DNA from 4 places in the Actinomadura sp. B10D3 genome. Region 2 is predicted to be linked to each of the others. Evidence: riboswitches for the same ligand, from Rfam matches in the RefSeq annotation. Region 2 holds a riboswitch; each other region holds the start of a gene.

Region 1 (7,101 bases), on a different contig from region 2:
GACCACCGCCCCCGGCCGCGCGGCGGCGAACAGCTCCGACAGGCGCGCCGCGCCGCGGCGCTGGGCGGCCGCCCGCCGCGCCTTACGGGCCCGGGCCGCCACGTTGAGGCGGTCTCGCGGCGTCGCCGGACGCCACGCCAGCACGGGCGAGCGCCAGTCCCGGTGCAGCACCTCGACGGCGTAGGACCCGTCGCGGCCGTGGTGGTACGGCTCGCGTCCGCGGGTGATCCCGACGAGGGTGACGCGGTCGCCGCGGCGGGCCAGCAGCCGCGCCATGTGGTGCGCCCAGCGCTGGAGGCCGCCCATGTCGTCGGCGTTGTTGCACACGATGAAAACGTCACGCGGTACGGCCATGGCGGTCCCCCTTGTCGCCCGGCCGTGCCGCCGGGAAGTAACGGTCCGCCACCGTCCGGGCGGCGGTGCCGCGGTCGTGCTCGCCGAAGCGCGCGGCGAACGCGCGGCGCCGCCCGGCGTGGACGGCCTCCGCCGCGTCCAGCCCGGCGAGCGCGGCGACGAGCTCGTCCTCGGTGCGGGTGATCGGCCCGGGCGCGTGCCGCTCCAGGTCGAAGTAGCCGGTGGCGCGGTCCCGTCCGCCGGGGAGGTGCAGGACGATCGGCCGGTCCAGCAGCGCGAAGTCGAACATGATCGAGGAGTGGTCGGTGATCAGCGCGTCCGCGATCAGCAGGAGCGGGGTGACGTCGGGCACGTCGCCGACGTCCCGCATGACCGCGCGGGCCCCCGGCGGGACGTTGGCCCGGCACAGGTAGTGCGGCCGGACGAGCAGGACGTAGCTCTCCCCCAGCTCCCGGGCGAACGCGTCCGGATCGACGGGCGGGTCCAGCAGCCGGACGGGGCGTCCCCGCGGCCCGGTGGCGAACGTCGGCGCGTACAGGACGGCCCGGCGCCCGTCGTCCAGGCCGAGCGAGTCGCGGAGTCCGGCGACCTCCGCGGCCAGCTCCGGATCGCCGTCCAAGCCGTTGACCAGCGGATCGTTGCGCGGGTAGCCGGCCGGGACCAGCTCCGAGCGGACGCCGAGGCCCTTGCAGAGCGTCGCGACGTCGTGCTCGGAGCGCACGAGGAAGCAGTCGTAGCGCTCCACCATCCGCCGCAGCCGCGCCCGCTCGGCGGCGGGTCCGCCCTTGACGCGCGGCTGGTCCAGGCCCATGAGCTTGAACGCCGACCCGTGCCAGGTCTGGATGTAGACGGTCTCCGAGCGCTTGCGGAGCCCGTCCGGGAAGCCCTGGTTGTCGACCCAGAACTGCGCCCGCGCGAGAGCCAGGAAGTACGCCCATGATCCGCGCTTGACGAGCCGGGCGTCATCCGGGAAACCCTTGGGCGACGACGCGTACGACCACACCGCGGTCACGGGGCGACCGGATCTGCGCAGCTCCCGGTGGATGTACTTGGGATTGTCCGAGTAGTGCCGGCCGAGGTGGCTCTCGAAGACCGCGAGGCCCGTCTTGACGGGCAGCCGGCTCAGCACCCGGTTGAACACGGCGACCTTGGTCTCCCGGGAGGTCAGCGTCCGCCGCACGTTCCGCACCAGCCGCCGGCCGCGGCCCCACGACAGCCGCCCCACCGGGGACCGGGCGGCGCGGCGCGCGGCCGCGCCGGCGAGCCGCGCCCACGGGTTCCCCGTCTCCAGGGCGAACGCGAGGTGACCTCCCTCGGTGACATAGGGGCGGAGCCGGTCGGCGGCGAGCCGCGTCAACCGCGGCCGGACGGGCAGCGCGACCCCGCCGAGAGACGGCGATCCGCGGCCTGCGCCGACGCGGGTGACCACCTCCTCGCCGTCCGCCCGCAGGCGCAGCCGCACGTCCCACACCGGGTCGATGATCCCGACCGGCCGGATCCGCCGGTCCGGGGCGAACTCGGCCCGCCACGCGAGCCGGCCGCCCTCGTGCCGGACCGCCGCGCGGACCCGCCCCCGCGGCGCCCGGCGGCGCCGGTCGCGGAACTCCAGCGCGCCGGCCAGTTCGGCGTCCGGCGGTATCCGGCCCAGCGGGTTGAGCACGTGCCCGGCCATGAGGGCGCGGCCGCCGCGCATCTCCAGCCGCGTGAGGGTGTTCGCCGGGCGGAGGTCCTTGAGGGGACTCACGTGGAAGCCGAACCCGGTGACGTCCAGGACGCGGCGGCCGAGCGCGCCGTGCGGCCGGCCGGCGCCCCAGAAGACCCGCCCGTCCCGTTCCACGAGCCGGGCGCGCAGCTCCGGCCGCTTGCGGGGGTCGTACTCCGCGGCGGCGAGCGCCCCCGCGTGGTCGCCCTCCCGGACCAGGTAGGCGGCGATCGCCGGCAGCGGGTTGGCCTCCTCGAAGACCCTCGGGTCCATCTCGTCCAGGTAGGCGGCGGCCAGGTCGAGGAAGCCCGCCCGGTGGCGGGGGTCGCGGTCGCGCAGGTCGCGCAGGTAGAGGACGAGATCGTGGTTGACGAACTTGACGTGCTTGGCCCGCTGCAGGTCGTAGGCGCCGCGCAGCGCGAACAGCATGTCGATGCGCCGGTGGATCTCCAGCCGGTCGGCGAAGTTGGCCAGCTCGGCGCGCCGGTTGGAGATCGACGGCGCGGGCACGCTCTCCCGGACGAGCCACTGGTAGACGCGGTGCGGGATGAGCGCCGTCCGTCCCGCCGCCAGGTAGGCCTCGGCGGTGAACAGCAGGTCCTCGTAGTGCAGGCGCTCGACGAACCGCAAGCCGTGCTCCTCCAGAAAGCCCCGCCGGTACGCCTTGTTGGTCGAGAGGGTGTCGTAGAGGAGGTTCGGGTTGTCGTCCAGCGACTCGTAGACGGCCCTGCGCTGGTAAAGCCAGGGGTACCAGGGGCGGACGCGCCCCTTGGCCCCCGCAGGCAGGTCGAGGAAGATCCGGTCGCAGAGCCCGGAGACGATGTCGGCGCCGGTGTCCTCGGCGGCGGCGAGGAGGTTGAGGCAGGCGTGCCGGTCCAGCAGGTCGTCGCTGTCGAGGAACATCAGGTACCGGCCCGCCGACGCCTCGACGCCGCGGTTGCGGGGACGGCCGCAGCCGCCCGAGTTGGTCGGCAGGTGGACGGCCCGCACCCGTCCCGGGTGGGCCGCGGCGAACCGGTCGGCGGCCTGCGCCGTCCCGTCGGTGCTCCCGTCGTCGACGATGACCGTCTCGACGGCGCCGAGCGACTGCGCCAGCGCCGAGGCCACCGCGTGCGGGAGCCTCTCCGCGTCGTTGTAGGCGATCACCACCACACTGACGTCCGGGCGCACCCGCATGGGCATCCCCCTTCACCGACTGCCGTGTGCCTGTGATTCCTTTCCAGGAACGCCACACTGAGGTCCAAGGGAGATCAAAGGCTGTCAATGCGTCGTATTACCCGACGGAACGCCCGAAGGCGCCCGGCAGAAGCCGGGCGCCTTCGAGGATGTCGTTGTTTCGGGGTCAGGCGGCGTAGTCGGGGTAGCCGAAGCCCACGACCTGGGACTTCTGGCGCACCTTCTCCTTCACCGCGTTCCCGGTGTTGCCCTCGACGGTCTTGAAGGTGCCGTCGCCGTTGTCCTTCACGACGAGGCCGACGTGGTCGATGCCGCCGATCCTGCCGCCGGAGCCCTTGTCCCAGTCGAAGAAGACGACCGCGCCGGGCTTGGGCTTGTGGCCCCACCGGCCGGTGTCCTTGAACCAGGTGGCGTGCTTGACGGTGTAGGCGTCCCAGCCCATGTTCTGGACACCGGTCTGGGCGCCGAGCCAGGACACGAACATGTCGCACCACTGGGCGCCGTTGTAGGCCTTGACCGAGAAGCCGCCGTCACGCTGGGCGGTGGCCTTGGCGTGCGGAGTCGACACGTACCACTTGTGGAACTTGGTCTGGCCGCCCCGGCCCTCGTCGATCCCGACCTGGCTCTTCGCCAGCTTGATCACCTCGTCGGGCTTGACCGCGCGCGGCGGGACCTTCCAGCCCTCGCTGCGCGCCTCGGCGGCCGACATGGTCTTGCCCTTCGCCTGCCCGGACTCGGCGGACACGGCGCCCTTCTTGACGGACGCCGCCTGCGCGGAGGTCTCGGCGGCGGCGCTGCCGTCCGCGAGGGGGGCGGCGACGCCGAGCGCGACGGCGCCGGCGAGGACCGCACCGACGGCGACGCCGACGGCCTTGTCCTCGGGCGTGAAGCGGTTGAGGGAAAGTCGATCGAAACGACCGGTCATGCAGGGAATCTCCTTGTCTTCCATGACGCCTACCGGGTTAGCTGACGGATTCGGGCATGGAAGCAGCCCTACGGCGCACCTGTGGGGCACGCCGATTCACCCCTGGAACCTGGGTCCCCGGCTCCGTCCGGTCGGTCTCGACCGGGACGGACTCGGCCTTGCACCGCGGCAGCGGTGCTCATTTCTCGGATGTATCTCTGACTGATCTTGATGTGGGGGCGCGCGTCCTGTGGCGCGCATCGCGTGCGGTTTCCGCTCCGCGATCCTCGGCCGCCTCGACGACCGGCGGCAACGCATGGGCTGCGTTGCTTGATTCGCCTAGAAGGTACCAACCTGGCCAAGAAAAGCAAACCAGGCACAAAGCAGCGTCTTGCCTGCTCAAAGCCCTTCCAAGGGAGTACCAACACCGTCATGGAGGCGCGTGTTCCCGATCTTTATCGGACTGCCTCCCAGCCCTTTGCGGATAGGGCTTTCCGCACCTCGGCGAAAGGTAAAGAAACCCCGGGGCGATCTTAAGGCCACATGGTCATCCGGCCCTCACCGACCGCCATCGACCCCCTGGGGCCCGTCCGAGTGAGGCCTAAGTCACATCAGGTGATCATCGCAGGTCGGCCGGGTCGCCGGTCACTCCACGTACAGGGCGAACAGCGTGGTGTCGTCCGCCGCCCGGTCGTGCTCCATCCGCGCCAGGACCTCGTCCAGCACGCGGGCGGGCTGCGTCGAGGATTCCCGCAGGATTTTCGTGAGGCGGACGATCCGCTCGTCCAGGTCCGCGTCCCTGCGCTCCACCAGCCCGTCGGTGTAGAGGAAGAGCAGGTCGCCCGCGCGGAGCGCCGTCCTGATCGTGGTGTACTCCCAGCCGGGCATGGCGCCGAGCATCGGATCGCGGACGACCTCCAGGGGCGTCGCCCGGCCGTCCCGGACCAGGATCGGCGGCGGATGCCCCGCGCACGTCCACTCCAGAACCCGCCGGGACGAGTCGAAATGGGCCACGATCGCGGTTCCGGTCGCGGGCGGGTCCATGTTGCCGACGAGCTCGTTCAGCCAGCCCACCAGCCGTCCCGCGGGCTCCCCCGTGCAGGCGAGGCCCAGCAGCCCGTTCCGGGTCCGCGCCATCGCCGCCGCCGCGGGCAGCCCATGCCCGGCCGCGTCTCCGATCGCGAACATCGCCCGCCCGTCCTGCTGCGTGCGGGTCGCGAACCAGTCCCCGCCGATCCGCGCGGTGCTCTCCGCGGCCAGGCTGCGCAGCCCGGTGACCAGGCCGGGGAGCTGCTCCACCTCGTCCTCGTCGGGCAGGATCGCGCGGCGCAGCGTCACCGCCACCCGCCGCTCCTGCGCCGTCCGCGCCTGCTGCCGCAGCATCTGCCGCCGCGTCTCGGCCAGCGCCCGCTCCACGCCGCGCCGCCGGGTGATGTCCTGCGAGACGATATTGATCGAGATCGGCAGCCCCGACTCCCCGAGCACCGGCTCGGCGAACACCCACAGGTGCCGTGGCGTCCCGTCCTTGCCGATCACGCGATGCTCGGCCTCCACCGGCTCGCGCCGCGAGAACATCGTCTGCACGGCCTCCTCGACCAGCGGGAGGTCGTCGTCCGCCACCACCTTCGGCAGGTCGTGCGGCATCGGCGGCACCTCGTCGGGGGCGAGCCCGTAGTTGGCCAGCATCTGCGGCGTCCAGTCCGCCTCACCGGTGGCCAGGTCCCACTCGCCGAACCCGATCAGGGCGAGCCGCTCGACCCGCTCCAGCCGCCGCACGACCCGGTCCTCGGCGAAGTGGAACCGCCAGGTCACGCAGACGCCCGTCGGCACGTGCACGCACCGCACGCTCATCCGGGACGACCGCGACAGGCCGCGCTGCGCCGTGGTGTGCAGGAAAGAGGAACGTTCCAAGCTCTGCCCGGACTCCAGCACGTCGACGTACTCGTCGAAGAGGCCGCCGAGCGCCGCCCCCGGATCCGTCTGCAGGAGCCGCCGCCCGGTCAGCTCCTCCGGGCCGCGGCCGAACATGTCCCGGGCCACGCTGCTCAGAGCGGCGTACAGGAAGTCCACCACGTTGCCGTCCGGCCCCCGCACCGGCACCAGATGAGCGGCCGGATCCAGCGCCCCGTCGAGCACCGCCCTGGCCACCGGGTCGTCCGGCACCGCCGCGAGGATCTCGGCGTCCCCCGCGGTGTCCTCGGCCGTCACCCGGCGCAGGACGTCCTCGGCGCGCGACAGCAGGGCCTGGCGCTCCGCCGTGCCGCCCTCGGCCCGCGGCGGCCGCCGCCCGGCCGGCACCGCGCCCACCGGGCCGCCCCCGCCGTCCTTGACCAGCAGGGCCGCCGCCTCGGAGAGCTCGATGTCCAGGTCCCGGGCGAGCCAGATCAGGTGCTGCAGGGCCTCCCCCGGCGGGACGCCCAGGCGCCGCGCCAGCACGACCCGCGCCTCCGCCAGCACCGCGCGGTCGTGCGCGGCGCCCCGCAGGTCTTCCAGGTCCGCAACGTGCACCCCGGGCTGGGTGCCATCCGCTTCCGCCAACCCTGCCCCCCGTTCGGCATCACTTGCCCTGGGAGAAAAAAGCTACATACGCCAGCGAAGGACTAATCGCCCAAATCCGCGTAAACAATCCAGATCTTTGCCCGGGTTTTCCCTTCGGCTCCGCCCGCTGACCATCCGCGAACGCAACCGTCAGGCCGCCCGGTGGACCTGCCTCGTCAGCGTCGTGATCCGCGCCGCCGCCGTGCGGAACGACGAGCCCGCCGGATGCAGCGTCAACACCACCACCACCTTGTCCCCCGCCAGGCCGGTCGTATGCAGCACGGGCCGCCCGAGCCCGAGATCGGGCCGCCACGCCGCCGGCCGCGTCCCGCCCCGGCACGGCTCCGCCGGCTCCTCCCCGAACCCGGACCACCCCTGCTTGACCGCCCACGGCCGCTCCAGCGCCCGCGGAATCCCGAACGTCTGG
Region 2 (7,101 bases):
CGTGACGGCCTCCCTGACCTTCGCCCCGGTGGTGGCGCACGCGGAACCGAAGCCGACCCGGGCGCAGGTCCAGAAGAAGCTCGACAAGCTCGCCGAGCAGATGGACCACAAGGTCGAGGAGTTCAACCAGCTCAACGAGAAGCTGAAGATCGCCAAGAAGAAGTACGAGAGCGCGAGCAAGGCGAGCAGGCAGGAGCAGGCCGCCTTCGAGGAGCAGCGCTCGGCGATCGCCAAGATGGCCGCCGCCGCGTACAAGAACGGCGACTCCGCGGACGTGACCGGCTTCGTCGGCAGCAACGACCCGCAGGCCATTCTCGACCAGGCGGCCGTCTTCTCGCACCTGTCGCAGGAGCGCAGCTCCCAGCTCACCCAGTTCCTCGCCACCGCCCAGCGGCTGCGCCGCGAGGAGTCGCAGGCCAAGACGGCCTATGACGACGTGAAGGCGAAGACCAAGGAGCTGCGGGAGCAGAAGAAGAAGCTCGACCGGGAGGTCGCGAAGCAGAAGGCGCTGCTGCGGCGGCTCGGCGGCGGAAGCTCCTCGGGCGGCGGTGGCGGCATCGGCGGCACCTACACCGGTCCCGCCAGCGGCTCGGCCCGCACGGCGCTCAACTTCGCCTACGCCCAGCTCGGCAAGCCCTACTCCTACGGGGCCGAGGGGCCGAACTCCTACGACTGCTCCGGCCTGACCATGAAGGCGTGGGGGGCCGCGGGCGTCAGCATCACCCGCACGACCAACTCCCAGTACGCGGCCACCAAGCGGGTCGCCAAGAGCAACCTCCAGCCGGGCGACCTGGTGTTCTTCAGCAGCCTCGGCCACGTCGGGCTGTACGTGGGCGGCGGCAAGATGATCCACGCTCCGCGCACCGGCAAGAACGTCGAGGTCGTGAGCATCACCTCGGGCTACTACCTGAGCAACTACTACGGCGCCGGGCGCCCCTGACCCGCGCCCTCCGGGCCCGCCACGGCGGCGATCCGGAGCCTCCACCGACAACGGACCGGGCTTGACCTGGTCCGTTGTTGATTTTGGGGGGGTTTGCCTTCTGTTGGGGCTTTGGTACCTTGTCACCACTCACGGCGCCCTCCAGGCGCCGTGGCCCCGGGGCGCTCACCAGGCGCTCCCGTCCCACGCGGCGCATCCAGCCGCCGCGTGACGGCGGCGCGAGCCACGCGTCGCTCCCCCCGAGGACGGCGCGCTCCACGCGTCGTCCGGCGGCACCCGAGAGTGCCGCGGCGGTCTCCACGCGAGACCCGGCCGTTCCCGTTCCCCCGTGCGCACGCCCGCAGCGTGCATGGCGCTGAGAGCGCTGCCACGGCGGGTGTCCACGGGCGGCCCCGGACGGCCCCCGGCGACGGGCCGCCGTCCGACGCACAACACAGGCGCCGCGCGTTCGCACGCGGGAGACAGGTCCCGCGCCGGGCCCCATCACGCCCCCAGGATCGCAGCGGCAGCGCCGAGTCCGCCCAGTGCGGAACCGGGGACCCACGCCGGCAGGGTCCGGGAACCGTCCCGGACGACGTCCGGCACCCGGGGTGAATCGGCGAGTCTCCTCCGGCCCCGTTCCGGTGGAGCCCGCCGTAGGGCCACTTCCACGCCCGAACCCGTCAGCTAACCCGGTAGGCGTCTGGAAGAAGCGAAGGAGTGAGTTCCGCAGCGTTACCTGGGCGTGGCCGCCCGTCGTGCGGCCACGCCCCATTTCCCCCTGCTCTCCGCGGGCACCCGCGCCCACGCGCGCGGACCGCGCCCGCAGCCCCCCATCCGAACCGGCGCGCCCGCCCCCGGGCGCGTCACCGCCGAATCCGCTGACCGCCGTGCCCCCATGCGCGGCCGGTGCGGAACCGGGGACCCATCACGTCCTCATCGGGGTGAATCGGCCTGCCCGCGGGCCGTAGGGCGGCTTCCACGCCCGAACCCGTCAGCTAACCCGGTAGGCGGCATGGAAGTCGAGGAGAACCCCCGCGTGCCAGGTGCACACCGCAAGAAGACCCCGGGCAGGCATCGCAAGGCGAGCCCCCTGCCCCTCACCTGGCGGACGACCGGCGGCCTCATCGTCGGCGCCGCCGTGCTCGGCACCGCCGCCGCCACCGCGCAGGCGTCGGTCCTGCCGTTCGGATCCGCCCCCGCCGCGTCCACCGCGGCGCACGCCCCCGGCAAGAAGCCCTCCGGCGGCTCGTCGAAGGACTCGTCCAAGGACGGGGCCCGGAAGGCCGCGAGGAACGACCCGGGGAAGGGCGCGCCGCGGAAGCCGGCCGCGAAGGCGCCCGGGAAGTCCTCCGGCAGGTCGCGGCCGACCGCCGCCGAAGCCATCGAGCTCGCACGCTCCCAGGTGGGCGTCGAGGAGGACGGCGGCGGCGAGACCAAGTTCCAGAAGTGGTACATGCGCACGGCGCGCGCGAAGGAGACGCTCGCGCGCGACGGCGGCTCCCTCTCCGCCTACGGCGACGCGAACTGGTGCGACATGTTCGTCTCCTGGGTGGGCGAGCAGATCGGCTTCCGCGACCAGATCGGCAGCGACGCCTGGACGGTCGCGCACGCCCGCTGGTTCCGGCAGCAGGGCCGCTGGGGCACCGAACCCCGTCCCGGCGCGATCGTCTTCTACGCCTGGGACGGCGGCAAGGACGTCACCGACATCCGGCACGTCGGCATGGTGATCAAGAAGATCGACGACCGGACCATCGAGGCGGTCGAGGGCAACACCGGCAACGCCGTACAGGTCAAGAAGCGGTCGGCCGACGACGTCGTCGGCTACGGCTACCCCGCCTACCGGTCCTGATGGCACGGCCCTGACCACCGGCTGCATAGGATCGCCCGCGTGGAGGAGCGTGCCGTGCGGACCAGGCCCGTGACGCGCCGCAGGGCCCTCGCCCTGGGCGCGAGCGGGGCCGCCGTGATGCTCGCCGGGGGCGCCGGGCTGCTCGTCCCGCCCACCGGCGAGACGAGGCGCGCCGATCCGTCCGGTGCCGGGGCCTCCGGCGCGGCCGCCGCGATCGACCCGGACGCGGCCGCCGCCGTCCTCGCCAACCGCGCCCGGGCCGTGCGCGACGGCGACCGCATGGCCTTCCTCGCCACCGTCGGCGACGCGCCCGCCGAGTTCCAGGCCGCCCAGTCGCGGATGTACGACAACCTCCGGGCGCTTCCGCTGGCGGGATGGCGGGAGCGCGTCGTCGGCACGCAGGCCGTGGACGAGGAGCACGCCGTCGTCCGCGTCGAGGTGCGCTACCGGCTGCGCGGCTTCGACCGCGGCGAGGTGGCCCGCACCCGCTACCTCGCGCTGGCCCCGCGCGGGGGGACGTGGACGATCGCCGGCGACGGGACGTCCCGCGGGCTGACCGACGACGCCGACATCTGGGACGCGGGCCCGCTGGCCGTCGCCCGGGGCCGGGCCGCCCTCGTCATCGGAGACGCCGCCGGCCTGCGCGGCATCGCGGCCCGGCTGGACGCCGCCGTGCCGGACGTCACCGGCGTGGTCGGCATGGGCTGGGCACGGCGGGTGGTCGCGCTCGTCCCCGCCGACCCGGGCCTGGCCTCCGCGCTCGCCGGCCCCGGGCAGAGCCTCGGCCAGATCGCGGCCCTCGCCACCGTCGCCCCGGCGCCCTCGTCCGGGGGCCGCGGCGAGGACCGCATCGTCGTCTCCCCCGCCACCTTCGGCAGGCTCAACGACCTCGGCCGCACGGTCGTCCTGACGCACGAGCTGACCCACGTCGCCACCGGCGGCGCCCGCGACCGCAGCACGCCGCTGTGGCTCATCGAGGGCTTCGCGGACTACGTCGGCTACCGGCAGGTCAAGATCGGCGTCCGCGCGGCGGCCGGCGAGTTGCGCCGCGAGGTCGCCGCCGGGCGGGTGCCCGCCGCCCTGCCCGGGGCCGCCGCCTTCTCCAGCGGGTCCCCGCGCCTCTCCCAGGCCTACCAGGAGGCCTGGCTCGCCTGCCGGATGGTCGCCGGCCGGTACGGTGAGGCGACGCTCGTGCGGCTCTACCGGGCCGCCGGGCGCGCCCCGGAGGCCGCCGCGCTGCGGGACGTGCTCGGCCTCACCCGGGAGCGCTTCACCGGCATGTGGCGCGACTACGTGAAGAAGGAGCTCACGTGAGCGATACGGAGACCGGCGAGGGCGCCGCGCGCGAGAGCCGGGCCGCCGGCACCGGCGTACCGGACGGCTCCCGCCGGCCCCGGATCGCCGCGGCCGTCGCCGGCGGCGTCCTGTTCGCGGCGGTCGCCGCCGTCCTCGCGCTGACGACGCCCTGGAACCCGCTGCCGGGAGAGGTCCCCGGCGGGCACGTCGGGGCCGACCCGGCGCTGGACTTCACCTCCGCCGAGATCGCCCGCTCGAAGGCGTTCGACTCGGCCGTCAACCCGCCCGCCTACGCCGGGCTGGTCACCGGCCTCGCGGTGATCCTCGTCCTCGGCCTCACCCCGCTGGGCGCCCGGTTCATCGGATGGGCCACCTCCCGCACCGGCCGGCGGCCGATGCGCATCATCATCGCCGCCGCCGCGGTCGCCACCCTGCTGCGCGTCGCCGGGCTGCCCTTCGACGTCTGGCGGGAGTCGGTGCTGCGCCGCTACGGGCTGTCCACGCAGAGCTGGCTCGCGTGGCTGGCGGACCAGCTGAAGTCCCTCGGCCTCACCTGGATCATCTACACGGTCGCCCTGCTGCTGCTGTACGCGCTGATCCGCCGCTTCCCGCGCTACTGGTGGACGGGCGCCGCCGCGGGCGGGTTCCTCCTCGTGGTCCTGGTGTCGTTCATCTACCCGGTCGCCGTCGAGCCGGTGTTCAACAAGTTCCACTCGCTGCCGCAGGGGCAACTGCGCACCGAGCTGCTGGCCATGGCCGAGCGGGACGGCGTGCCCGTGAAGGACGTCCTCGTCGCGGACGCCTCCCGCCGGACCACGTCCCTGAACGCCTACGTGTCCGGGTTCGGCTCCACCCGGCGCATCGTCCTGTACGACACGCTGCTGAAGTCGCCGCCCGCGCGGATCGAGTCGATCGTCGGGCACGAGCTGGGCCACGCCAAGCGCGACGACGTCCTGCACGGCACGCTGGTGGGCGCGCTGGGCATCGCCGGGGCGCTGTGCGTCCTGTACCTCCTGATGACCTCTCCGCGCCTCCTGCGGCGCGCCGGACTCGATCCCGGCGGCGAGGCCGGGGCCGCCGGTCCGGGAGACGCGTCCGGCTCCCCCGGCGGGGCGGCGGACCCGAGGTCCATCGCACTGCTCCTCGCCCTCGTGACGGTGGGGACGCACCTCGCCGCCCCCGTCCAGAACCTCGTGAGCCGCCACATCGAGGCGCGGGCCGACGTGCACGCCCTGGACCTCACCCGCGATCCGTCGACGTTCGTGTCGATGCAGCACGAGCTGTCCGTGCGCAACATCTCCGATCTGAGCCCGGACGGCCTGGAGTACCTGCTCTGGCTCACGCACCCCTCCGGCCCCGACCGGATCGCCATGGCGCGGGACTGGTCGCGCATCCACCGCGTCCAGGTCCCGCCGCCCCTGCGTTAGGGAGACACGGCGTTGACGGGACGCCGCGTCAGTCGCCCTCGGCCCGCTGCTTCTCCGGAGCCTGGGCGCCCGCACCCTGCTGCTGCGCGGACAGCGTCGCCGCGTCCTTGTGCGGAGCCGTCGTCACCGACCGCTTCAGCGCGCTGCCCTTCACCCAGTCCTTCCACTTGAGCTGCCAGTAGCCCCAGCCGTTCTCCGGCTCCAGCTGGCGGCTGCTGCCCGTCACCTTCACCGGGTCGCCCCGCTGGGCCAGCCGGTAGAACCACTTCGCGTGGGACGGGCTGATGTTGATGCAGCCGTGGCTCACGTTGGTGTGCCCCTGGGAGCCCACCGACCACGGCGCGCTGTGGACGTACTCGCCGCTGTCGGAGATCCGCACGGCCTTGTAGACGGTGAGGCTGTAGTACCCGGGGCAGCCCGGCCCGCAGCCCTCCCAGTCCGACGACATGATCGTGGGGTCCTCCTTGTCCATGGTGAGGTGGATCCCGTTGGTGGTGGTGTATTTGCGGACGCCGCCGCGTCCCATGCTGGTCGGAATGGTGCGGGCCTTCTTGCCGTTGACCATCACCACCATCTTGTGGCTGTCCTCGCCCGCCGTGGAAATGTGCGAGTCGCCGATCTTGAAGTCGAGGGCGTGGTTCTTTCCGCCGTAGACGTCCCCGCCGGTGCGGACGCCGCTGATGTGCGCCCGGAACGACACCTTCGTGTGCGCCGGCCAGTACGTCTTGGGCCGGAACACGACCTCCTGGTCGCCGAACCAGTGCCAGGCGCCCTCGACGGTCTTGTCGGCCGTGACCTCCAGGCCCCGCTCCACCGCGGCCCGGTCCTTCACCTTCCGGTCGAAATGCATGATGATCGGCATCCCGACGCCGACGGTCTCCTTGTTGTACGGCGCCTCCAGCGTGACGCGGTTCGTCTTCTTCACCCTGGCCGTGGAGAAGGCGCTGCGGACGGTGCGCGTCCGCCCGTCCCTGCCGAGCGCGGTCGCGTCGACGGTGTACGCCGTCCCCGGTTCGAGCGTCCAGCGGGACCGCCACCGCGTCCGCTCCGCGTTCAGGTCGCCCTCGACCGGGCGGCCCTTCGCCGTCACCGTCACGTTCCGGATCGTGCCGCGCTCAGCCTCGACGGCGATGGGACTGTCGGGACGCAGCTTGCCGCCGCCCCCGCCCGGTGACACCGCCAGCCGCACGGCCTCCCCGGCGACCGGCTCACCGCCTCCCGAACACGACGCGGCCCCCGCCGCCAAGCCGGCGCCGATGAGCACGGCGGCGGTGCGCCGTCCCCGGCCGCCCGGTCCTGAGCCACCCACCCGCATGTGGACCCCCCGGTCGTTTCCTGGGCGATCGGTCCGCCTCCCCAGCCCGGTCGCTGGAAACGGCGCCCAGTATTCGAAAGGGCCGGTACCCGCAAAAAAGCGGACACCGGCCCCCGATGGGGTTCTTTTACTGATCAGTGGGCGAAATGACCCCGGTAGTACTCGAAGACCAGACCGATGCACGACAGAATGGCGGCGGCGGCGCCGAGAACGACCAGCCACCAGCCGAACACGATGCCGAGCGCCACGGCCGCGGCCGACAGCCCGATGAAGAGCGGCCACCAGCTGTGCG
Region 3 (7,101 bases), on a different contig from region 2:
CAGTGGTGGGGAGGCCGTTCCTCCCCCGCGCGACCGAACCGGCCTGCCCGCGCGGGGGATTGTCAGATCACTTTTCCCCTGACGTAGGTCCAGAAGCCGTCATGGCGGACGAATCTGCTGACCTCGTGCAGTTCTCCCGGCTCGGAGCCCGCCAGGTAATGGGCGCGGAATTCGACGACGCCCCTGTCGTCGTCCGGTCCGCCCGCCTCTACCCGGACGATCTCCAGCCGCGTCCAGCGCGTCCCGTCGTCGAACCCGATCCGCTCCGGGCGGGTGGCCGGATGCCAGGTGCTCAGCAGGTAGGCCTCGTCCTGGACCGCGAACGCGCTGAACCGCGACCGCATCAATTCGGCGGCGGTTCCGGCGGACGCCTCGCCCCGGTGCAACCGTCCGCAGCAGTCCCGGTACCGTGCGCCGATACCGCAGAAACATCTCTTGGCCACATCCGAATTCTGCCCGCGCCCGAGACCGCTGTGAGGGATTCTCCCAGGCATGTCGGATCCGGGTGTCTCCCGATCGTCTAGGGGGTGACACCCCTTGAAAGGAGCACGCCATGGATCTGACGATGAACACGATCGACATCGTGGTGTCCGACATGGACGCCGCCGTCGCCTTCTACCGCCGTCTCGGGCTGGAGCTCACCGTGGACGCGTCCTACCCCGACCACGCGGACTGCGACCTGCCCGGAGGGCTGCACCTGATGCTCGACACCGAGAAGTTCCGCGGCCCCACGGTCGACGGATGGACGCCGCCGTCCGGCGGGCCCCGGACGTTCCTCGCCTTCCAGGCGGCGAGCCCGGCGGACGTGGACGCCGCGTACGCCGAGCTGACCGCGGCCGGGTACACCGGTGCGAAGGAGCCGTGGGACGCCTTCTGGGGGATGCGGTACGCCACCGTCCTCGACCCGGACGGCAACGGCGTCGACCTGTACGCTCCGCTGCCCGCCGCCTGAGGGGGAGACCGATGAAGTACGTGCTGATGTTCGTCGAGACCGAGAAGTTCGCCAAGGAACTGGCCGGCATGACCGACGGTGAGCGCCAGGCGTCCTACGAGCAGGTCGCGGAATGGTTCGCGCGGCACTCCGACAAGATCACCCACCACGGGCACCTCCAGCCCGCGCACACCGCGACCACCATGCTCCTGGACGGGGGAGAGGCGGTCCTCACCGACGGCCCGTTCGTCGAGGGCAAGGAGGTCGTCAGCGGATACGCCGAGGTGGAGGTCGCCGATCTGGACGAGGCGCTGGCCATCGCCCGCACGTGGCCCGCGTGCCCGCTGATCGAGATCCGCCCGCTGACCTGATGGACCCGGCGCACGCCGAGCCCGCGCACGCCGAGCTGGCCCGCGTGCTGCGCGAGCACGCGGGCCGGCTCACCGCCTGCCTGGTCCGGGTCCTCGGCGACTTCGCCGCGGCGGAGGACGTCATGCAGGACGCCGTCGAGACCGCGCTGCGGCGCTGGCCGGAGGAGGGCGTCCCCGAGCATCCGGACGCCTGGCTGCTCACCACGGCCCGCCGCCGCGGCATCGACCTGCTGCGCCGCCAGGCCGCCTACCGCGACAAGCTGGCCCGGCTCCAGTGGCCGGTGCCGGGCGAGCCGGACGACCGGCTCAAGCTGATCTTCACCTGCTGCCATCCGGCGCTGCCCGTCGCGGCCCAGGTCGCGCTGACGCTGCGGACGGTGTGCGGGCTGACGGCCGGGCAGATCGCCGCCGCGTTCCTCGTCCCGGAGGCGACCGTCGGGCAGCGCATCACCCGCGCCAAACGCAAGATCACCGACGCGGGGATCCCGTACCGGATCCCGGCCCAGGACGAGCTGGACGAGCGGGTCGGCCAGGTGCTGGCCGTGGTGTACCTGCTGTTCAACGAGGGGTACCTGACGAGCCGCGGCGACCGCGGCCACGCCCGCGACCTGGCGGACGAGGCGCGGTGGCTCGCCGAGCAGCTCGCCTGGCTGATGCCGCGCCGGCCCGAGGTCCTCGGCCTGCTCGCGCTCATCCGGCTCCACCAGGCGCGCACCGCCGCCCGCTTCGACGACGACGGCCGCCTCGTCCTCCTGCGCGACCAGGACCGCGCGACGTGGGACCACGACGCGGTCAAGGAGGCCGGACGGCTGATCGAGCGCGCCGCCGCGATGCGCGCTCCCGGCCCGTACCAGGTCCAGGCGGCGATCGTCGCGTGCCATGCCGAGGCTCCCACCTGGGACGACACCGACTGGGACCAGATCCTCGTCCTCTACGACATGCTCCTTCACATGACGGGAACGCCGGTCGTCCGCCTCCACCGCGCCATCGCCGTCCGGTACGTCCAGGGCCCGGCGGCGGCGCTGGACGAACTCGCCCCGCTCGCGAAGGCCCTCGACGGCCACCACCTCTACCACGCCACCCGCGCCGAGTTGCTGCGCGACCTCGGCCGCCGGAGAGAAGCGCACGCGGCCGACCGCCGCGCCCTCGCGCTCACCGCCAATCCCGCGCAACAGGCGCTCCTCAGCGAACGCCTCACCTGGACGTGACGCGAAGTTCAGGCGCGCCCATACGCGAAGACCCGGCCGGGGGAGGTGCCCGGCCGGGTGGTTTCGCGTTCTTTCAGAGGTTCGTCGGACGGTAGGCCTTGTACTCGCTGCCCGCGTCCAGGCCGTAGTCGCGCGTCCGGTAGTCCGTGCCGTACCGGCCGCGCTGCTCGTACGCCCAGTAGGCCGTGTGCTTGCTGTTCGCCCACTTCTCGAAGATGACGACGTGGCGGGTGGTGTTCGTCCCCTCCGCGTCCATGACGAGGTCGCCCTTCTTGAGCTCGGACATATTGATGCGCTTGGTGAACTTCGACGACGTCAGGCCGACGGTGTTCTGGCCCGGCTTGGGCAGCCCCAGCGCCATCGAGACGAAGCCGGAGCAGTCGGCCCGGTAGCCCTCGTGGGTCCTGACCTGGCTGTAGGGGACGCGGTCGTCGGAGTGCGGCTGCCACGTCCTGGCCCGCGCGATCACCTTCGAGCGGGCGTCGATCTTCTCGCCGCCGGCGGAGTCGGCGGCGGCCTTCTTCGCGGGGGCCTTCTTCGCCTCCGCCTTCTTCCCGGTGGGCTCCTTCACGACGTGGGCCGTGACGGCCGACGCCTTGTCGTCGCCGCCCGAAGCGGGCGACACCGCCGCGTGCGCCGTCGTCGCGGCCACGCCGCCGAAGACGGCGAGACCGGCGAGGGCGCCGGCGGCGCGGGGGGTCAGGCCCAGGGGGCCACGGGACTTGCTGTGCTTGCCTGTCACAGGGGGGCTCCTTGGCTTCCAAGCCGCCTACCGGGTTAGCTGACGGATTCGGGCGTGGAAGTCGCCCTACGGCCTGCTGGGCAGGTCGATTCACCCCAGTGCGTGGTTGGGTCCCCGGCTCCGCGCGTTGGCGGACTCGGCGTTGCCGCTGCGATCCTTGGGCGCTCGGGCCCGTCCACGGGACCCTGTCGTCCCGTGTGCGAAAGAGCGGCATGTGATGTGTGGTGAGGCGGCCCCGGGGGCGGGGCCGCGATGGGGCGTCTCGTCCCGGCGTGCTCTCGGCGCCTGCACGTTCCGGCGTGCGCATGGTCGGCGCGAGGACGGGTCGGGGGACCCGTGCGACGCATCGGGCTGACGCGAGGCGACGCGTGGATCGCGCCGCCGGCCTCCCGGCGGTGCCGGTGAGGCCCGCGTGCCACAAGGGACACGCTGGTCGAAAGCGCCTGGCGGGCGCCTTGATGAGCGAGAAGCTACAGGCAACCCCAAAGAAAGGCAAACCGCATCAAATCACTCAGCCGCAGGTCAGCGGGCTAGAACTGGGCCTCAGCGCCCCGCCGGTGGGCGATCCGGAGGCCCTGAGGCGGCCCTGCACGGGTGCGGATGGATTCGTGGGAGGGTGACGGCATGTGCGTTGCGGCGGCGCCGGCCAGATTCACCGGCACGATCCTGTACCACGGGCTGCGGAACCATGGCGAGCACGGGCGGGTGCACGTCCTCGGCTACCAGAACACCGCGCAGAACCTCGCCCCCGGACCGAACGCGATGCTGCTGCATCTGCCCGCCGCGGGCATGACGCAGGCGAACTTCATCGACACGAGCGGGTGCCCCCGCATCCTGCGGGACATGGTGGACACGCTCCGCCCCGTCCCGCGGGCGCCGGGGGGCGCCTACGGGGCGGCTCCGCAGCCGGCCGGGCCGCCGCCGGTCCAGGTCTTCGACCACGACGTCTACACCGTCGTGCTCGCCACCGATCCGACGCTGATCCCCGACGCCCTGGAGCAGGTCCCGCCGCCCAAGCGGATCCCGGCCAACCGCCCGCTGTTCGACTTCTACGCGGCCATGTACCCGGGCTACGCCGTGGCGCTGTGCTGTTTCGACAACCGGGAGGCGCTCGCGGCGAACCCGCTGCTCATGTGGTATTCCCCACACGATCCCGACCGGTTCGCGCTGCCCGCGATCGACTGCCACACCGGGGCCGTGCCCGACCTGGGCGCCCAGGTCCTCACCGACCACTGGGTCGTCTTCGGGACGGACGAGGCCAGGCCCGGCTGGGGCGCCGAGGTCCGCTACTCGCCGCACTACGACCGGAACAACCTGCCGCAGGCCCCGCTGCACAGCGGGCCCGCGGCCCCCTTCCTGCCGGGCCGGGTGATGGGCGTGCAGTTCACCGGATGGCACCCCAACGGCGACTTCGTGATCCCCCACACCGACGTCCTCAGCGGCAATCTCGGCAGCCTGCGCCGGGTGGCTCCCGGCTGGGCCCCGCCTCTGTGACACGGCTCAGCGCGGCGCCGTCCCCGAGGTGACCGAGAGCTCCGGCGAGGACGACAGCGTCTCCAGGACGACGCAGTAGCGCTCGGTGAGGCCTGCCCGTCCACGGCGAGCGTCCCACGGAAGTCCAGGTCGCCCTCGGCGCGGACGGTCCCGCCGCGGACGTGATGCCCGCGCCGCCGCAGCCTTGCTCCTCCGCGCGGCGCCGGTCTGTGGCGGCTGGTTACAGTGCCTGTAGTGAAGACCCGAGAGGTGGCGGACGTGGCCGAGGAGGGGGCGCGGGCGGCACGCAAGCGCCGGACCAGGGAGCGGATCGCCGCCGCGGCGATGGAACTGTTCGCGGAGCACGGCTTCCACGCCGTCCCCGTCTCGGAGGTCGCGCGCGCCGCGGGCGTGACCGAGAAGACGGTCTTCAACCACTTCGCGACCAAGGAAGACCTGGTCTACGGCCACGACACCCGGTTCGAGGCGGCGCTGGTGGCGGCCGTCCAAGACCGGGGAGACCGCTCGGTCCTCGCCGCGGTCCGCGACCACCTGCTGGCCCGGTACGCCGTGATGCCCACCGACCCGGCCGCCCGGGCACGGCACCGGACGCTGGCGGCGCTCGTCGCGGACAGCGAGACGCTCCGTGCCCGCGAGCAGGCCGTCCTGGCCCGGTACGCCGACCGGCTCGCCGCCGTCATCGCCGCCGACCGGCGCTGTGCCCCCGGCGACCTGCGGCCGCGGATCGTCGCGGACGCCCTGGTGTCCGTGCACCGCGCCGCGATCGACGCGTTCCGCCGCGGCGCGCTGTCCGGCCGTTCGCCGGACGAGTACGGGCCCGAGGTGGTCCGGGTCGCCGAGCAGGCGTTCGCCCTCCTCGCGCACGGGCTGGACGACTTCGCGGCCGGCCCCCTCGACCCGTGATCCTTCCGGGTACAGTGGGGCGAAGATTACAGTCACTGTAACGAGTGAGGTGCGCGATGCCCGTCCTTCCCGAGCTCGTCCCGATGCTCGACCGGGTCGCGCAGGCCCGCGCCCACATGCCCGGCGCGTCGACGCCGGTCGCCGAACGGCGCGCGTTCATCCACCGCGGCATGGACCAGCGGGTCAAGGCGGTGGCGCTGCCCATGCCGCCGGTCACCTGCGCCGACCACGAGGTCCCCGTCGAGGGCGGCACCATCACCGTCCGCGTTTACCGGCCGGACCTCGCCGGCGTGCTGCCCGGCCACGTCTACGTCCACGGAGGCGGCTGGTGGCTCGGTGAACTCCACCACCGGGACGCCGTGTGCGCCCGTCTCGCGGCCGACGCCCAATGCGCGGTGGTCTCCGTCGCGCACCGGCTGGCCCCTGAGCACCGCTTTCCCGTGCCCGTCCACGACTGCCGGGACGCCCTCCGGTGGGTGGCCGCCAACGCCGGGCGGCTGGGCGTGGACGCCGCCCGCCTGTCCATCGGCGGGGACTCCTCGGGCGCGAACCTGGCCGCCGCGACGGCGCTCATGGCCCGTGACCAGGGCGGACCGGCACTGGTCGCGCAGGTCCTGGAGATTCCCGCGCTCGACCTCACCCTGAAGCAGCCGTCGGTGAACGAGCCCGCCGAGGCGGCGCTGCTGACCCGCGACGACCTCGCCGCCGACATCGAGCGATACTGCGACCCCGAGGACAGGACGGACCCGTACGCCTCCCCGCTGCTGGCCGGGGACCTGTCCGGGCTGCCGCCGGCGCTGATCATGACGGCGGAGTTCGACATCCTGCGCGACGACGGCGCGGCCTACGGGCGGCGCCTCACCGAGGCGGGCGTTCCGGCGGAGGTCGTCCAGTGGGACGGCCACGTGCACGGCTCCCACGAGATGACCGCGATCCTGGAGTCCGCGCGCCGGTGGCAGGCGCACGTTGCCGGCTTCCTCACACGGGTGTGATCAGGGTTCCGTCCGACGGGAACCGCCGGAGGTTCCGGAAGACGAGGTCGCCCATCGCCTCGCGCGTCTCGTCGGTCGCGCTGGCGATGTGCGGCAGCAGCAGGACGTTGTCGAGCGGCAGCAGCTCCGCGGGGACGTTCGGCTCGTCGGCGAAGACGTCCAGGGCCGCGCCCGCGATGCGGCGGTTCACCAGGGCGTCGACCAGGGCCGGCTCGTCCACGACGCTGCCGCGGGCGATGTTCACCAGGTAGCCGGCGGGGCCGAGGGCCTCCGCGCACCCCCGACGGCACGCTGCGGGCCGTCGACGGCGTCGGCTTCTCCGTCCGGTCCGGGCGGACCCTCGCGCTGCTCGGCGAGTCCGGCTGCGGCAAGAGCATGACCGCGCGGGCGGTCGCCGGGCTGCTCGACCCGGTCGCGCACGTCGCGGGCGGGACGGTCCGTCTCGCCGGGAAGGACGTGC
Region 4 (7,101 bases), on a different contig from region 2:
CGCACTATCCCGTGACCACACTCGGCCCCGGCACCCGGGCGGGCATCTGGACGCAGGGCTGCACGCTGCACTGCCACGGGTGTCTGTCGCGGGACACCTGGGAGTCCGACCCGGGCAAGGCGGTCCCGGTCGCGGCGGTCCTAGGATGGCTCGCGTCCCTTCCGGAACCGGTCGACGGGGTGACCGTCTCGGGCGGTGAGCCGTTCCAGCAGCCGGCCGCGCTGGCCTCCCTGCTGCGCGGCATCCGCGCGTGGCGGGACGCCCGGGGCCGTGAGACGATTGCGTTGGACATATTGGTCTACAGCGGATATGTCTACTCTCGGCTCTCGCGCACCACCGAGATGCGCGAGATCCTGGACCTGTGCGACGCCGTGATCACCGGGCCGTACGTCGACCGGCTCAACCCGGGGGGGCGACACTCCGAGGACGGCTCTCTACTCTGGAGAGGGTCGGCCAACCAGCGCGTCGTGCCGCTGTCCCCGCTGGGACGCGAACGGTACGAAGCGGTGGCCGGCGTCGGGAACACTAGAGAAGGAAGAGGGCCCCGAGTACAGGTGTCCGTGGACGAAGGGCCGGAGGGAAGGCGGGTGTACTACATCGGGATCCCGCGAAGAGGTGACATGGAGCACCTCACGTCGAGGCTCGACCGCGCCGGGGTGCGCTCGGGGGATGTGTCATGGCGACCTTGAACTGTCCCGTCTGTGACGAACCGTTCCAGCCGGGCGATCTGCTCTGCATGAGCTGCGGGGCGAACCTCGCGCGCGCCGGTGGCGGCGCGCCCCAGCCGGGTCCGGGCGGGTACGACCAGCAACGGGTCCCCCCGCCGCCGGGTCCGCAGCAGGGTCAGCCCTACGGCGCCCCTCAGCACGGGCAGCCGCAGCACGGCCAGCCCCAGTACGGGCAGCCGCAGCAGCCCGACCCGTACCAGCAGCAGCCTCAGCAGCCCGGGCCGTCCGCGCAGCAGCCGGACCCGTGGGGCCCGCCGCAGCAACAGCAGCAGCAGCCGGACGCATGGGGGCCGCCCGTGCCCCAGCAGCAGCCTCCTGCCGACCAGCAGGGGCAGGGCCAGTACGGGCAACCCCAGTACGGCGGGCAGCCCCAGTACGGCGGCCAGCCGGAGCAGGGGCAGTACGGACAGGGCCAGCCCGGTCCGGGCCAGCACGGAGGGCCGCCGCAGCCGCAGCAGCCGCAGGACCCGTGGGGCATGCCGCAGCAGCAACAGCAGCAGCCGGCCCAGGATCAGTGGGGCGCTCCGCAGCAGCAGCCTCCGGCGCCCGACCCCTACCAGCAGCAGCCGCAACAGGACCAGTTCGGCCAGCCGCCCCAGCAAGATCAGTTCGGGCAGCCGCCGCAGCAGGACCAGTACGGCCAGCCGCAGCAGGACCAGTTCGGGCAGCCGCCCCAGCCGCAGTACGGTCAGCCTCAGGAGCAGTACGGCGTCCCGCAGCCCAACCCGAACGACCAGTTCGGTGCTCCGCAACAGCAGCAGCCGCAGTACGGCCAGCCGCCCCAGCCGCAGATGGGGGGCCAGCCGCCGCTTCCGCCGCACGGCCGCGAGGCGACGCTGCTGCCGCACGAGCAGAACCAGCAGCGCCCGCCCGCGCCCGACAGCACGGCGTTCATGTGCCCGTACTGCGAGGCGGTGCTGAGCAACCCCGGCGCCGCGCAGTGCGACTCGTGCCTTCGCCCGCTGCCGCAGAAGGGCACGCCGGTCCTGCGCGTCCAGTTCCCCACGGGCGAGCTCAAGGTCTCCGTCGGCCAGCACCTGGTGCTCGGCCGGGACGCGGGCCAGTCGCCGGTGGCGGCCACGTTCACGCAGTACGACAACGTGTCGCGGCGCCACTCGACGGTGTGGCTCGACCCGTCCGGGACGGCCTGGGTCCGGGACGAGGGCTCCACCAACGGGACGTTCGTCAACGGCGAGCGCCTCCCCCGCGGCGTGGAGGCCCCGCTCCGCGACGGCGACCAGCTCCGCCTGGCCGCCGACGTCACCGGGACCGTCCAGCTCAACTGACGGGCCACGAACGGCGGCGGCCCCGGGGATGATCCGATCCCCGGGGCCGCCGCCGTTCCGCGCTCCCTGGGAACGCGAACGGGGGCCGTCCGGTACCAGACGGCCCCCGCCCCTTCGGCGTTCGGTCGGCCGGAAAGCTCGGTCCGCCGCGGTCAGCCGGAACGTCGGTCCGCCGTAACGCCTGGTCTCTCTCTGCGGGTCAGCCGGCCCGCTTGGTGCGGGCGCGGGTGCGCTCGCGCTCCTTGGCGTCCAGCACGACCTTGCGCAGCCGGACCGCCGACGGAGTGACCTCCACGCACTCGTCCTCGCGGCAGAACTCCAGCGCCTCCTCCAGCGACAGGTTCCGCGGCGGGGTCAGGCGCTCCAGCTCGTCACCGGTGGACGACCGCATGTTCGTGAGCTTCTTCTCCTTGGTGATGTTGACGTCCATGTCGTCGGAGCGGGAATTCTCCCCGACGATCATGCCCTCGTACACCTCGGTGGTCGGCCCCACGAAGAACGCGCCGCGCTCCTGGAGGTTCGTGATCGCGTACGCGGTCGCGGCTCCGGCCCGGTCGGCGACCAGCGACCCGGACGGGCGGGTGCGCAGCTCGCCGAACCACGGCTCGTAGTCCTCGAACACGTGGTGCGCCATGCCGGTGCCGCGCGTCTCGGTCATGAACTCGGTGCGGAACCCGATCAGGCCGCGGGCCGGGACGAGGAACTCCATCCGGACCCAGCCGGTGCCGTGGTTCGTCATGTGCTCCATGCGGCCCTTGCGGACCGCCATCAGCTGCGTGACGGCGCCGAGGTGCTCCTCGGGGATGTCGATGGTGAGCCGCTCGACCGGCTCGTGCTTCTTCCCGTCGATGGTCTTCGCCACGACCTGCGGCTTGCCGACGGTCAGCTCGTAGCCCTCGCGGCGCATGTTCTCGACGAGGATCGCGAGGGCGAGCTCCCCGCGGCCCTGCACCTCCCACGCGTCCGGACGCTCGGTCGGCAGCACCCGGATCGACACGTTGCCGACGAGCTCGCGGTCCAGCCGGTCCTTGACCATCCGGGCGGTGACCTTGGTGCCCTTCTCGCGCCCGGCCATCGGCCCGGTGTTGGTGCCGATCGTCATGGAGATCGCCGGCTCGTCCACCGTGATCAGCGGCAGCGGGCGCGGGTCGTCCGGGTCGGCGATGGTGTCACCGATCATGATCTCCGGGATGCCGGCGATCGCGATGATGTCGCCCGGACCGGCCGCCTCGGCCGGCTTGCGGGCGAGCGCGTCGGTCATCAGCAGCTCGGTGATCTTCACCCGCTCGATGCTGCCGTCGTGCCGGCACCACGCGACCTGCTGGCCCTTCTTGATCGTGCCGGCGTGCACCCGGCACAGCGCGATCCGGCCGAGGTAGCTGGAGGCGTCCAGGTTGGTCACGTGCGCCTGCAGCGGCGCGTCCGGGTCGTAGGCCGGCGCCGGGATCGTCTCGGTGATGACCTTGAACAGCGGCTCCAGGTCGGCCGAGTCGGGCATGGCGCCGTCGGCGGGCTGCTCCAGCGACGCCCGCCCGGCGCGCCCCGACGCGTACACGATCGGGAAGTCGATCTGGTCCTCGTCGGCGTCGAGGTCCATGAACAGCTCGTACGTCTCGTCCACGACCTCGGCGATGCGGGCGTCGGGCCGGTCGGTCTTGTTCACGACCAGGATCACCGGCAGCCGCGCGGCGAGCGCCTTGCGCAGCACGAACCGGGTCTGCGGGAGCGGGCCCTCGCTGGCGTCCACCAGCAGGACGACGCCGTCCACCATCGACAGCCCGCGCTCGACCTCGCCGCCGAAGTCGGCGTGGCCGGGGGTGTCGATGATGTTGATCGTCAGCCCGTTGTGCTTCACCGCCGTGTTCTTCGCGAGGATGGTGATCCCCTTCTCGCGCTCCAGGTCGTTGGAGTCCATGACACGGTCGTCGACGTCCTGGTTCTCGCGGAAGGCCCCGGACTGCCAGAGCATGGCGTCGACCAGCGTCGTCTTGCCATGGTCGACGTGGGCGACGATCGCGACGTTCCGGAGGTCGTCGCGCGTGGAGATGGGCATGCGGGTTCGCCTTGCGTGAGATTTCGGGAGTGGCCGCCGACACGCGGCGAACCCATTCTACTTGGCCCTGCGTACCACCCACCACGAGCCGTTCACACCACCCGCACCACGAGCCCCGATTGGCCAACTTTGCTCATCCTTTGTAATCTGCCCGAGATCCGGTCGTCGGGAGTCCCACCCCTCGGGACTGCGGCCGGGACGCCGAATCTCCCGTCACGGGAGAACCGGGGACCCAGGTCCCTGGGGTGAATCGACGCACGCGTCGTAGGGCGACTCCTGGCCCGAACCCGTCAGCTAACCCGGTAGGCGTACGTGGAGAGGAGAACACCGGCTTGGCACCGGATCCCCGAAGGCGGCGGCGCATCACGCCCGCCGCCACCGCCGCCACCCTGCTCCTGATCGGTCTCGGCGCCACCGCGCCCGTCACCGCCCACGCCGCGCAGCCCCTCCGGCTCGCCGCCGCGCCGAGCGCACCGAGCCCGACGCCGACGACGGAGAAGGGCCTGCGCAAGAGCCTCGACGCGCTGAACGAAGAGGCCGAGATCCTCACCGAGAAGTACAACAAGACCCGCGTCGACTTCGGCAAGGCCCGCAAGGCCGAGCAGGCCGCCGCCCGGGAGGCGCAGCGGCTGCGCGCCCTCGCCGAGCCCGCCCGGCAGCAGCTCGGGCGGCTGGCCGCCGCGAACTACATGGCCGGCGGCCCCGACGTCATCTTCGGCGCCGGCGGCTCCGCGGAAGGCCTCTCCGACCGCGCCTACCTCGCGCAGAACCAGGCCGCCGCCGTCCTCGCCCTGAAGAAGCAGATCGACCAGGCCGAGGCGGCCCAGCGCACCGCCGAGGCCAGGACCGCGCAGGTCAAGAAGGCCTGGGAGGACGCCAAGAAGGCCCGCGCGGCGGCCAAGACCAAGGTCGCCGAGGTGATGAAGCGCCTCGACAAGCTGACCACCACCCACGTCCGCGACCCCCGCAGCGGCCTCACCGCCACCGTGAAGGGCTCCGGACTCCCCGCCAAGATGGCCCGCAAGGCCCTCACCAAGCTCGGCAGCCCGTACGTGTGGGCCGCCGCCGGCCCCAACAGCTTCGACTGCTCCGGCCTCGTCGTCTGGGCCTACACCCAGGTCGGCAAGCCCGGGCTCCCCCACTACACCGGCGACCTGTTCGCCCTCGGCACCAAGGTCTCGCGCGGCTCCCTGCGCTCCGGCGACCTCGTGTACTTCGGCAGCAACCTCCACCACATGGGCATCTACCTCGGCGGCGGCAAGTACCTGCACGCCCCGCAGACCGGCGATGTGGTGAAGATCTCCAACATGTCGGACCGCTCCGACTACGCGGGCGCCAACCGCATCTCCTGACCTACAGGAACCTCAAGACCTACAGGGACCTCCTGCGGCGCGGTAGGAGGTCCCTGTATTTATCTGCCTTTCCCTCTGACTGTCAGGGTCTTAGGCCTTGGGTGGCCAGGACCTCTATTACCGGGCGGTCGCCTGGGAGCCAGGGGACGTCGTAGAGCTCCGGCGGGGTCAGCCAGCGGAGGGCCAGGTGCTCCAGGGGGCGGGGTTCGCCCTCGATGATCCTGGCGGTCCAGACGCGCAGGACGCTGCGTTCGCTCAGGCGCCAGTCGCCGCCGATGCGGCGGCCCAAGCCCACCTTGACGGCGAGCTCCTCATGGCATTCGCGGACCAGGGCGTCCTCATCGGACTCGCCCGGGTCGACCTTCCCTCCCGGCAACTCCCAGCCGCCCGCCATGTGCGGGGGCTCGGCCCGCTGCGCGCTCAGCAGGCGCCCGTCCGAAATGATCGCGGCGCCGACGACCACGAGGTCGATCGCGACCAGCTCCTCTCGCTAGCTCTCGCTGACGGCGGCCCCGCCGACCAGCCGTGTGGACTCCCGGACGATCTCCTCCAGGTGGTCGCCGTGCGCCCCGCGCCAGTACACCTGCCCGCAGTCCGCGCAGCGGCCGTAGACGTCGTAGCTGCGGCGCGTCCCGTCCTCCAGGAGGCGCTCGACCTCCTGCTTGTCGACCGGGACGAGGACGCCGTTGCAGGCGGTGCAGCGGGACCAGGGGGACAGGACGGGGGCGAAGCGGTCGAGGAGGTCGCGGAGCTGGTCGTCGGGGCGGGAGCCGCGGACGTAGGCGCCGAACCACAGGGCGCGGCGGCGGAGCAGGCCGCGGTCCTGCGTGAGCAGGACGCGGCGCTCCTCGTTGGCCTGGACGACCAGCGCCGGGTCGTCCATGTCGTTGTGGTAGTCGGTGTCGAGGCCGAGCAGGCGCATGCGGCGGGCGAGGGTGCCCAGATGGACGTCCAGGAGGAAGCGGGGCGCGGTCTGGCCCGGTTCCAGCGGGACGGGCTGGGGCCGGGGCACCGCGGCGACGGTCACCTCGGCGCCGGCGGGGGGCCGCGCGGCGGGGTCGGCGGGCTCGCCGTCGACCGTCATCGGGCCGGCCTCGGGCAGCGGGACGCCGAGCGACTCGACGACGTGGCCCAGCGTCGACGTCCCGTCATGGGCGACCCGGCGCACGGCCTCCCGCCGGGCGGCGGGCAGGAACATCAGCAGCTCGTCGGCGAGGCGAATCGTGATTTCGGGGTCCACGCCGCTCAGCATGCCACGTGCCGTTGGTATTTCCCGCCGCATTATCCGCGAGGCGTTCCTCGTGTCAGGCGCTCGGCCGAGTCCGCGAGGGAGGTCAGGAGGGACGGGACGTCCTGGTCGACCAGCGCTCCCCCGCGCTTGACGACGCGGCCGCCGACGAGGACGGTGTCGACGCTGCGGGTGTCCGCCGAGAGGACGACGGCGGCGACGGGGTCGTGGGCCGCCGCCATGCCGGGCGTGTCGGTGCGGAGGATGAGGACGTCGGCCTGCTTGCCCGGTGTCAGTGATCCTGTGACGTCGGCCAGCCCTGCGACGTCGGCTCCCTCGATGGTCGCCGTCCGCAGGGCGTCGGCGGTGGTGAAGCCCAGGCCGGCGCCGTCCGGGCGTCCGCGCTCCAGGACGTAGGCGGTCCGCATCAGGCTGAACATGTCGCCGGGGCCCG

What was found. A riboswitch is a leader RNA that binds a small molecule or an ion and turns the genes downstream of it on or off. The one in region 2 is predicted to bind cyclic di-AMP.
Region 1: linked by a shared signal. The riboswitch ahead of ABGB11_RS31555 (CHAP domain-containing protein) and the one ahead of ABGB11_RS06620 (CHAP domain-containing protein) in region 2 are both predicted to bind cyclic di-AMP.
Region 3: linked by a shared signal. The riboswitch ahead of ABGB11_RS37965 (hypothetical protein) and the one ahead of ABGB11_RS06620 (CHAP domain-containing protein) in region 2 are both predicted to bind cyclic di-AMP.
Region 4: linked by a shared signal. The riboswitch ahead of ABGB11_RS01775 (C40 family peptidase) and the one ahead of ABGB11_RS06620 (CHAP domain-containing protein) in region 2 are both predicted to bind cyclic di-AMP.

What each region holds. Positions count from the first base shown of each region.
Region 1 covers NZ_JBDPLY010000027.1:2,606-9,706, reverse strand. Annotated here, with positions in the region: gene ABGB11_RS31565 (glycosyltransferase) at 1-354, opposite strand, end outside; gene ABGB11_RS31560 (CDP-glycerol glycerophosphotransferase family protein) at 338-3,232, opposite strand; gene ABGB11_RS31555 (CHAP domain-containing protein) at 3,399-4,157, opposite strand; cyclic di-AMP (ydaO/yuaA leader) riboswitch at 4,169-4,325, opposite strand; gene ABGB11_RS31550 (SpoIIE family protein phosphatase) at 4,782-6,644, opposite strand; gene ABGB11_RS31545 (hypothetical protein) at 6,825-7,101, opposite strand, start outside.
Region 2 covers NZ_JBDPLY010000003.1:102,868-109,968, reverse strand. Annotated here, with positions in the region: gene ABGB11_RS06625 (NlpC/P60 family protein) at 1-940, shown strand, start outside; cyclic di-AMP (ydaO/yuaA leader) riboswitch at 1,440-1,636, shown strand; cyclic di-AMP (ydaO/yuaA leader) riboswitch at 1,796-1,948, shown strand; gene ABGB11_RS06620 (CHAP domain-containing protein) at 1,959-2,771, shown strand; gene ABGB11_RS06615 (hypothetical protein) at 2,811-4,085, shown strand; gene ABGB11_RS06610 (M48 family metallopeptidase) at 4,082-5,494, shown strand; gene ABGB11_RS06605 (Ig-like domain-containing protein) at 5,523-6,809, opposite strand; gene ABGB11_RS06600 (cytochrome c oxidase subunit 4) at 6,944-7,101, opposite strand, start outside.
Region 3 covers NZ_JBDPLY010000039.1:15,356-22,456, reverse strand. Annotated here, with positions in the region: gene ABGB11_RS37985 (YchJ family metal-binding protein) at 63-443, opposite strand; gene ABGB11_RS37980 (VOC family protein) at 554-952, shown strand; gene ABGB11_RS37975 (YciI family protein) at 964-1,302, shown strand; gene ABGB11_RS37970 (DUF6596 domain-containing protein) at 1,302-2,510, shown strand; gene ABGB11_RS37965 (hypothetical protein) at 2,584-3,252, opposite strand; cyclic di-AMP (ydaO/yuaA leader) riboswitch at 3,262-3,404, opposite strand; gene ABGB11_RS37960 (hypothetical protein) at 3,877-4,746, shown strand; gene ABGB11_RS37955 (helix-turn-helix domain-containing protein) at 4,981-5,649, shown strand; gene ABGB11_RS37950 (alpha/beta hydrolase) at 5,706-6,641, shown strand; partial or broken gene ABGB11_RS37945 (NAD(P)-dependent oxidoreductase) at 6,628-6,897, opposite strand; gene ABGB11_RS37940 (ATP-binding cassette domain-containing protein) at 6,933-7,101, shown strand, end outside.
Region 4 covers NZ_JBDPLY010000001.1:420,644-427,744, reverse strand. Annotated here, with positions in the region: gene ABGB11_RS01795 (4Fe-4S single cluster domain-containing protein) at 1-689, shown strand, start outside; gene ABGB11_RS01790 (hypothetical protein) at 593-1,549, opposite strand; gene ABGB11_RS01785 (FHA domain-containing protein) at 1,520-2,014, shown strand; gene typA (translational GTPase TypA) at 2,214-4,067, opposite strand; cyclic di-AMP (ydaO/yuaA leader) riboswitch at 4,257-4,392, shown strand; gene ABGB11_RS01775 (C40 family peptidase) at 4,400-5,419, shown strand; gene ABGB11_RS01770 ((deoxy)nucleoside triphosphate pyrophosphohydrolase) at 5,502-5,891, opposite strand; gene ABGB11_RS01765 (Mut7-C RNAse domain-containing protein) at 5,910-6,659, opposite strand; gene ABGB11_RS01760 (amidohydrolase family protein) at 6,701-7,101, opposite strand, start outside.